2 regions of the Shewanella mytili genome follow, and region 1 is predicted to be linked to the other one. Evidence: riboswitches for the same ligand, from Rfam matches in the RefSeq annotation. Region 1 holds a riboswitch; the other holds the start of a gene.
The links. A riboswitch is a leader RNA that binds a small molecule or an ion and turns the genes downstream of it on or off. The one in region 1 is predicted to bind thiamine pyrophosphate.

Region 1 (4,937 bases):
TGTCAAAAAAATAAATGCCATGGGGCGTTACCTTACCCATGTGGGCGACGGGGAATTGGCCTTGACCGCCATGGCCTATAGCAACGACTGGAACTCGGCCGATCAGATCCCCGAACGTGCGGTAACCTCCGGCCTGATTGATGAATATGGCTCGCTGGACCCGGATTTGGGCGGCGATTCCAGCCGTTACAGTTTATCTGCCAGCTATGTGGACAGCGATTGGCAAGCCAGTGCCTATGTGATCCGCTCACGCCTGAACCTGTTTTCCAACTTTACCTACTATCTGGACAATCCCGTGGATGGCGATGAGTTTCAGCAAGTGGACAACCGGGAGATCTGGGGCGGTAAATTGGGTCGGGACTGGCATGTGGCGCCTTTTGGCATTACCACGGATGTCACCGCCGGTGCGGATGTGCGTTATGACCACATCGGCAAGGTGGCGCTGTATCATACCCGGGACTTACAGCCCATAGGCACGGTGCGCAACGATGCCGTGAATGAGTTTTCCAGCGGACTTTTTGGCAAGCTCGATGCCCAGTTAACCGATAGCCTCAAGTTCCGTTTGGGCGCAAGATACGACTATTACAATGCGGATGTCACCAGTGACATGGCGCAAAACAGCGGCAATGCCCATGACGGGATCTGGAGCCTGAAAGGGGGCTTGTCCTATCTGGTCAATGACGAGCTGGAACTGTACGCCAGTGCCGGTCAGGGATTCCACTCCAACGATGCCCGCGGCGCCACCATCACCATTGACCCCAGCAGCGGCGAGGCACTGGACAAGGTGGACTTGCTGGTTCGTTCCACCGGCGCAGAGCTGGGCTTTCGTTACTATGATCGGGAATACATAAACTTCTCCACCGCCCTTTGGTATCTGGATTTGGACTCGGAACTGCTCTATGTGGGGGATGCGGGAACCACTGAACCCAGCCGGGCATCAGAACGTTACGGTATCGAAATGTCAGCCTATTATTGGCTCAACGATTCTCTCAGCATTGATACTGAACTGGCACTGACCCGGGCACGCTTTACCGAGGCGGAAACACTGGAAGGCAAATACGTGGACGGCACCGTACCTTGGGTGGCCAGCGCCGGTATTAACTACCAGCCGGAAGCCGAAGGCATTCATGCCGCATTGCGGGTGCGTTATCTGGGCAAACGGGTACTGGACAGCTTTAAGGAGCACGAAGCTGACGCCACCACCTTGGTGAATCTGTCCCTGGGGTATGGCTACCGTGACTGGGATGTCAAAGCTGAAATCCTGAACCTGTTTGACAGCAACGAACACGATATTGATTATTGGTATGCCTCCCGCCTGCCGGGTGAAGCCGCCGATGGGGTGGAAGATTTGCACTACCATCCGGTAGAACCCAGAATGCTGCGTTTAAGCATCAGCTATCGCTATTAACAAACAACATGTATGTGTGTCCAAGCCTGCTGCGGATGGCTGCCCAGCAGGCTTTTTTTTGTGATGAATCCTGCTTTATGGCACGTTTTTGCTGCCAGCTTTCTAAAATGACAGTTTGTTACGCTTAGGTCATAAAACCACAGTCTCAGTTAGTACAGTGCAACGTAATTCTGCTATACATAACATGGTTTTTTCGCAAACAGGCATATCATGGGCGACAAGCGTTTCGGGCTGCTCCTACTGTTGTTATTCACTTGTGCCACATGGGCAAAACCTCCGGTTGTGCTTCGGGCGGATTTTCGACTGCGCCCTCCCTTCATGGTTTATGATCAGACAACCCATGGTTTCAGCGGACAACTGGTAACGATACTGGAACTTGCCTGTAAACATGCAGGCTGCCGGATACAGTGGCAGGAGATGCCGTTTCAGCGCTCGCTGTACCGGCTGCAGACAGGCGCAGTGCATCTGGTGCCCCGCTTGTATCACACAACTGAGCGTGAGGCTTATGTGCATTACATTGGCCCTGTTGCCCTGGAAAACGAACCCATCTTTTTCATTACCCACAAACAGGTGCCACTGGATACGGAGCAGCAATTGCTATCGGGCACGCTGGGCGTGAAGCTTGGCAGTTATTACTCGCCATTCATCAATCATGATCCCCGCCTGAAAAAATACCCGGCAGCGGATGACATCAATCTGGCCAAAATGTTTATTGCCGGCCGTTTTGACTATATCGCCGTACTGGATAAAGAAAGCATTGATGCGGCATTTCACCAGCTAGGGTTTAGCGATTATGTTTATGGCGGTTTGACTTATGATCATAACTTTCCGGTTTATTACGGTTTTTCGCGCCATAGCAGTCACGGCGAATTTGTGGGAAAGCTGCAACGGGCCATTGACCGGATGATTGTCAGCGGTGAAATCCACAGCTTGTTGCCGGTTGGCATGTACCCGCCGCTGGATGAATGAGAACACCGTCATAACGGTGACAGTCCTCACACTTAGCACGTTTTTTTATGACAAATTGATGTATACTGGCGGCCGCCAAGGGGTGTTCGGCGGTCACCGCCGGACTGAGATGTCCATGACAAACCCTTAGAACCTGATCCGGCTAGTACCGGCGTAGGAATGGGCCACACCCGTGCACTTATCACTTCGCTTATCTGATGCCGGATCTCAAACGTGCCAATATTTGAGGTCCATATGTCTCGTCTTTTTTATCCGGCGGCCATTGCCACTGCCGTGCAACTGGCGCTGAGCGCCCCTGTATTTGCTGCTGACCCCACTCAAAACCCTGCCAGCGCCACCGATGATCAACCCATGGAGGTGATTGTGGTGAGCGCCGATTTTCGCGGCACGGCTGTGGAAAACATGCCATCCAGTGTGACGGTAATCGACCAGCAACGCATTGAAGAGCAGGCGGCCGAGCACTTTGAAGACATGATGAACAATGTCGCCAACTTTAACTGGTCTGGCGCCACCTCGCGCCCCCGCTATTTTCAAATTCGTGGGGTAGGGGAGCAGGAAGATTACAAAGGCGCACCCAACTCGTCGGTGGGTTTCATTGTTGACGACATTGATCTGTCCGGGCTGGGAATGGTGTCCAGCATGTACGACTTGCAGCAGTTTGAAGTGCTGCGAGGTCCCCAGGGCACCCGTTATGGCGCCAATGCACTGGCGGGGCTGATTTACCTGAAAAGCAATGATCCCACCCTGGTGCCAGAGCACGGACTGGAAGTGTCTGTGGGAGATGATGCACTGCGCACCGTCAGTGGCTACAGCTCCGGGCCATTGACCGATTCCGGCAAATTGCTGTACCGGCTGGCGCTGCAGCAACATCAGCAAAATGGCTACATGGATAACCTTTACCTGCAACAGGATGACACCAACCAGCGGGATGAATTCACCGGCCGTTTGAAACTGCGCTGGTATGCCACCGATAACCTGCAGGCGGATGTTACCGTGCTGCATGCTGATTTCGATAACGGCTATGATGCCTGGACACTGGATAATAACGGCGAAAACACCCTGACCGATCAGCCGGGTGTGGACAGCCAGCGCACCACGGGTGCCAGCTTGAAACTCAGCTACAGCGGCTTTGAGGCATTTGAGCTGGTATCGTTAAGCAGTTGGGCCAAAACCCATTTTGATAACGGTTACGATGGCGACTGGGCCAACCCTGGCTATTGGGCGGCACGGGACTGTGAAGGCAGCGCCTGTGAGTACAGTTACTGGTGGGACAAAAAAGGTGACCGGCGCACGGTGACCCAGGAATTTCGCATTGCATCCAATGAATCAGGGCGGATTTTTGGCGGCAGCACCGACTGGCTTGCCGGGGTGTACCTGATGGATTTAACCGAAGATAACGACCTTTACTCTGAATACAACGGTTGGCCGGATGAGGTGCTGCAATCCCAATACAGTGCCAATAATTACGCCGTTTTTGGCCAGCTGGATGCGGAATTGGCCCGGGGCTACCGCTTGTCTGCCGGGGTAAGGCTGGAGCGGCGCAGCAGCGATTACAGCGACAGCAACCGTGATGATTTCAGCCCCTCTGAAAACATGTGGGGCGGCCATGTCGCCTTGTCCAAAGCGTTGGCCCAAGGGCAGGAAGCCTATCTGCGCATTGCCCGTGGTTACAAGGCCGGCGGTTTTAACATGACCTTGCCAACGTCATTGGCAGATAAAAAACAGTTCGATACGGAAACCTTGTATAACTACGAGCTGGGGCTGAAATCCCAGTGGCTGGACGGTGCTGCCAGCAGCCGTTTGGCGCTGTTTTACATGGACAGGCATGATCAGCAAGTGTCAGCCTCATTACAAGACCCTGTGGATCAGCAACGCTTCATTTTGTTCACTGACAATGCCGGCGGCTCCAAAAATTACGGTGCGGAGCTGGAAGCTAACTGGTATGTCACCGATGCACTGGAACTGTACGGCAGTGTAGGATATCTGCAAACCGAATACGGCACTTATATCTACAACGATAAATACGGCACGCCGGTGAACCTCAGTGGCCGCGAGCTGGCCCACTCCCCCCGTTGGACCCATAATCTTGGCGCCAGCTGGCATGGGGATAACGGCTGGTTTGCCAATATCAATGCCAGTGGTAAAAGCAAATTCTACTATTCTGACAGCAACGAGTCCCAATCCAAACCCTATAGCATTGTCAGTGCCAAGGTTGGTTATGATGCTGAAAACTGGGCACTTTATCTGTGGGGGCGTAACCTGTTTGACAAACAGTACGGGGTGCGCGGCTTCTATTTCGGTAACGAGCCCGATCAGGACTGGGCCAGCAAGCAATATATCCGCTACGGCGACCCTCGTCAGTTAGGGGTTACGTTCAAGCTGAAATTCATGTAACCAAAGGGGGCCGGCCCCGGTGTCGGCCCATTCAAGGGAGAGAGAAGAGATGATGCTTACTGTCGATATCAGCATGTATCCGTTACACGACAACTATAAAGACCCCATCCGCTGGCTGATTAAGCGTCTTGACGGTTATGCGGGCGTCACCCGGGTGACCAATTCC
Region 2 (4,937 bases), on a different contig from region 1:
GCAGGCTCGCCGCCAGTGTTTGCGCAGCGCTCGCCCAACTGGAAAAATCCTCGGTAACGCCGGACATGTCACCCAGTAGTGCCAGCTCTTTCACATTGGGCGTCAGCAGGGTGGCAATGCGGGCCAGCGGCGCGTAATTGAGGCGTACTGGTGTCGATTTGCCTGCCGCCGTGTGCGTTGTACCTTGTGCCGTATTGGGCGCCGCCGTTTGGCTCTCCGAGGCCGCCAGCGCATCACCGCAGCTGGCAACCATGACAGGGTCCACCACCAAAGGCACCTCTGGCAGGTGTTGCTGCAGCCAGAGGGCCAGCAAGTCAAGCTGTTGCTGATTGGCAATTAGCCCGATTTTGACCGCTTTGGGCGGCATGTCGGTCAGCAGGGTGTCTAACTGGCTGAGCAGCATTTCATCACTGACCGCCTGACTGAGATTGACCGCCACACTGTTTTGCGCCGTCAGGGTGGTGATGACCGAGCAGCCGTGGCAGCCCAAATCCCGCAAGGTGGCCAGATCCGCCTGAATGCCGGCGCCGCCTCCGCTGTCGCTGCCGGCAATGGTCCAGACAATGGGGCGGGCCGCAGAAGCTGAGGGCTCAGACATTTTCGGCTGGCTCCTTCCCGGTTGCCGTTGAGGCAACATCATGCGTTTGATGAACGTCAGCAGGAACTTCCCGGTATAGGCGGCTGCCACCGGCTTTAAAGGCTTGTGACATCTGTTCCATGCCATCTTCCACCTGTTGCACGTTGATGCGTTCAGCCTCGGTTGCCCCATTAGCGGTTAACGACGCAGCATAATCACGCACGTCCTGGGTGATTTTCATGGAGCAGAATTTGGGGCCGCACATGGAGCAAAAATGCGCCACCTTGGCGGATTCCTGGGGCAGGGATTCATCGTGAAACGCCCGGGCGGTATCCGGGTCCAGCCCTAGGTTGTACTGATCTTCCCAGCGGAACTCGAAGCGGGCTTTGGACAGGGCGTTATCCCGCAATTGGGCGCCGGGATGCCCCTTGGCCACATCGGCGGCATGGGCCGCAATTTTGTAGGCCATCAGCCCTTGTTTGACATCCTCTTTATTGGGCAAACCCAGATGTTCTTTGGGGGTGACATAACACAACATGGCGCAGCCGTACCAGGCAATCATGGCCGCACCAATGCCGGAGGTGAAATGATCATAACCCGGGGCGATATCCGTGGTTTGCGGGCCAAGGGTGTAAAACGGCGCTTCATCGCAGCATTCAAGCTGCTTGTCCATATTGGTTTTAATCAGCTGCATGGGAATGTGCCCCGGGCCTTCAATAATGGTCTGCACATCATATTCCCAGGCAATTTTCACCAGTTCCCCAAGGGTTTCCAGCTCGGCAAACTGGGCGGCATCGTTGGCATCGGCAATGGAACCGGGGCGCATGCCATCCCCGAGGGACAGTGACACATCATAGGCGGCACAAAGTTGGCAAATTTCACGGAAATGGGTATAGAGGAAGTTTTCCCGATGATGGCTCAGGCACCATTTGGCCATAATCGAACCGCCACGGGAGACCATGCCGGTTACCCGGTTGGCGGTCATGGGCACGTAACGCAGCAGCACCCCGGCGTGGATGGTAAAGTAATCCACCCCTTGTTCCGCTTGCTCCAGCAGGGTGTCGCGGAACACGTCCCAGGTTAGGTTTTCAGCAATGCCGTTGACCTTCTCCAGCGCCTGATAAATGGGCACGGTGCCAATGGGCACGGGTGAGTTGCGCACAATCCACTCGCGGGTTTCATGAATATAGCGACCGGTGGAGAGATCCATCACGGTATCGGCGCCCCAACGGGTGGCCCACACCAGTTTTTCCACCTCTTCCTCAATGGAGGAGGTTACGGCGGAGTTGCCGATATTGGCATTCACCTTCACCAGAAAATTACGGCCGATAATCATCGGCTCCGCTTCCGGATGGTTGATGTTGGCCGGAATGATGGCGCGGCCGCGGGCCACTTCACTGCGGACAAATTCGGCCGTGATGGGCGTGCTGACCACGGCGCCAAACGCCTCTGGCGCACCGCGGCGGTTTAGCTGCTCATCCTGCTCAAGGGCGGCATTGGCCCTTGCCATGTTTTCACGGATGGCAATGTATTCCATTTCCGGGGTAATGATGCCTTGCCGCGCGTAATGCAACTGGGTAACACAACGGCCGACATTGCCCCGACGAGGTTGGGGCAATGCATCAAAACGCAGGTGATCCAGTCCTTCATCCGCCAGACGCTGCTGGGTAAAACGGGAGCTGACGCCTTCAAGGGATTCGGTATCATTTCGCGCCAGGATCCACGGTTGTCGCAGTTTGGGCAATCCTTGCCGGACCTGGATATCCGCCGCGGGATCGGAATAGGGACCGGCACAATCATAAACCCGCACTGGCGGATTGGGCTCTGAGAGCAGTTGCCCATCCTTGCCTTGCACTTGTGTTGGGGTTTGCCGGATTTGCCGCATGGACACTTGAATGTCCGGCCGGGAGCCTTCGACAAAAATCTTCTCGGACATGGGGTGTTGCAGGGGCTTGAGGTTTTCAATAAAGGCCTGTGCCGCTTCACGGGTTTGACGACGATTTGACATAAGCAAGCTCACTTGGTTGATAAATGAAATTGCTTGTCTGGAGAGTTGAGGTAAGCGCAGCCGCCCGGATGATATCGAGCCCAGCTGAAGTGAATGGCCTGCTTTAGGACTGGCAATGGCAATACCGGGATGCCGGGCGCGGGCGCTGTTGCACATGCGTTAGCATCTTGGCAGCCAGTCCCTGACGGTGGTATACCGGGGCAGGTGTTAACACTGAATGCTTGTTTCCTTCGCAGGGATTAACCTGATCAGGTTCAACGGATCCCGAATAAACGGTCTCAGCCTAAAAGGCACTCCGACAAGATGGGGCAAAGTATAGGCCTAAAAGCATTGGCTTAACAAGCGGTTAATTATGGCTTGCTAATGGTGTCCCCCAGCGGGATGTGATAAAGCGTCAACCAAACGGTCCGGGGCCTTGCATGCGGGTGTAAAAATCATTGGCAATAGGTTGACAAAAAATGTGATATGTAGATGATTACCCCCTTTGGTAAGAGAGTTTTTACTCTAACCCTTTGGAAGGTACCTTGCTGAGGCTAGTGACAAAGCCATGGACGATAAGCTGCGATAAACATAAAAATTACTTTTATCGTAATAATTATTCAGGCAAGTTACGGTTAACGCAATTATTTACAACCCCTTTCACACGTGTTTGATAATAAGATTTTCCCGGCTGAAACATTTGCTTACATTTTTACAATTAATACACATAACGTCATTATTTTGGCATTAATGGATTAATTGACTGAAATTTGGCGCAAAGCATTATGCTGTCAAAATATTTTCACGTTATAAATTTGTTAAATAAAAATATTAGATTTAATTAACTTAATTTATTTTATCGGTGTTAACTGGACGCGATTTATTATATTGACTTGTGACATGGTTGTGATTAATTAACGTTATATTGAATAACGCTAAGGGGTCATTTATGACGTGTGCTAAAAGTAAAAAGCCAATATCTATTGAGCCGCACCTGCATGTAGTGAGCAAAACCACGCCATCCATTAACAATAAATGTTATTTAAATTCATGCATCTTTTATAAGAACATTCTTAACAAGAATAATATTAAGCAACGTTGCCGTTATTACCATGTGGGACAGCATATCATCGGTCGTGATGGGGCTTTTCATGGGGTGGAGGTGTTAAGCCGCCTGGCAAATGCCGACGAGGGCGAGATTAACTACGAAGACTACTTCAGAAACCTCAACCAGCAAGGGCACAAATCTCTGTTATTGGAAATACTCAATAAAATATGCGTGTTCGTGATTAATGACAATTGTCTGGGGAGCACCCGTTTTTTTGTTAACGTGGAGCGTTTTTCCCTGATGGACTCGGAAGTTATCAAGAACATCATCTTCACCAATGATGTGATAAAACATTATAACGACTCTTCACTGGTACTTGAAATCACCGAAAGAAACTCAACGCTTGCCGAATATACTGTTGAAAACAAATATAAACTCAAAGATGCTGGCGTGTTGCTGGCCATGGATGACAGTACGCTCCGTCGGGTTGAAATGATGAAAGACAGCCTTAATTTATATGACTATCTTAAATACGATATTCGCTTTATTAAGGAGATGTTGGCCAATCCAATGTATAAAGAACCCTACTTGGAATTTTTATATTGGTGTGTGGAAAACAAGATAAAACTGATTGCTGAGCGCGTGGAGTTTAAAGAAGATTATAATCTGGTATCACAAATGCCATTTTCTTACATGCAGGGGTTTTATGAGTTGCTGAATCCTTGAATGATGCGGTATCAGTTTTTAATGATGCATCTCGTGCAAGCAAAATATATGTTAATGCCCTATAACAGGGTATTGGGCAGTAATTTCAATTCTATTTTATTATCTTCCGGATCATACAGATAGAGTGACCGACTTACTCCTCTGGCACCATATTTCTCAGTAAAAGGTTCAAACATCACTCCCTGACGATGTAAATGTTGCAGTATGAAGGTTTCGTCAGAATCGGCGATATTAAGACAAAAATGTTCCACATTGAATCCCATGTCATGTTGATCACGAAGTTGCAGATCAATGAGCACATTACCTACACGGAGTTGCCATAATGGTGGATGATCCAATTGCCGCTCAAGCCTTGCATTTAACACCCTGCCGTAAAAATCCAGCATGACTTCAATATCGCTGCACAGCAGTACCAGATGATCCAGCTCTATAACCCGTAACATAATATGTCCCTGCATGTTGAGCATAACCTAAGTGTAGTTAATCTTTGGGTTACAAGGGATGCGTTTACGTGTGTGGTGAAAGGCGCTTGACTGACAGGGGAGATAGCGCAGAATAAAACCACTTTTCTCATTAAAGATCAGATTTTATGAAACTTA

Region 2: it holds a riboswitch for thiamine pyrophosphate, as region 1 does, so the genes downstream of both, thiC (phosphomethylpyrimidine synthase ThiC) here and ACIDEJ_RS02010 (TonB-dependent receptor) in region 1, are expected to answer to the same signal.

The regions. Positions count from the first base shown of each region.
Region 1 is NZ_JBKOUD010000001.1:443,451-448,387, forward strand. It holds gene ACIDEJ_RS02000 (TonB-dependent receptor) at 1-1,408, shown strand, start outside; gene ACIDEJ_RS02005 (substrate-binding periplasmic protein) at 1,727-2,377, shown strand; TPP riboswitch at 2,446-2,554, shown strand; gene ACIDEJ_RS02010 (TonB-dependent receptor) at 2,612-4,771, shown strand; gene ACIDEJ_RS02015 (hypothetical protein) at 4,821-4,937, shown strand, end outside.
Region 2 is NZ_JBKOUD010000003.1:122,271-127,207, reverse strand. It holds gene ACIDEJ_RS04960 (ThiF family adenylyltransferase) at 1-598, opposite strand, end outside; gene thiC (phosphomethylpyrimidine synthase ThiC) at 591-2,585, opposite strand; TPP riboswitch at 2,794-2,893, opposite strand; gene ACIDEJ_RS04950 (EAL domain-containing protein) at 3,514-4,338, shown strand; gene ACIDEJ_RS04945 (VOC family protein) at 4,398-4,781, opposite strand; gene ACIDEJ_RS04940 (glutathione S-transferase family protein) at 4,928-4,937, shown strand, end outside.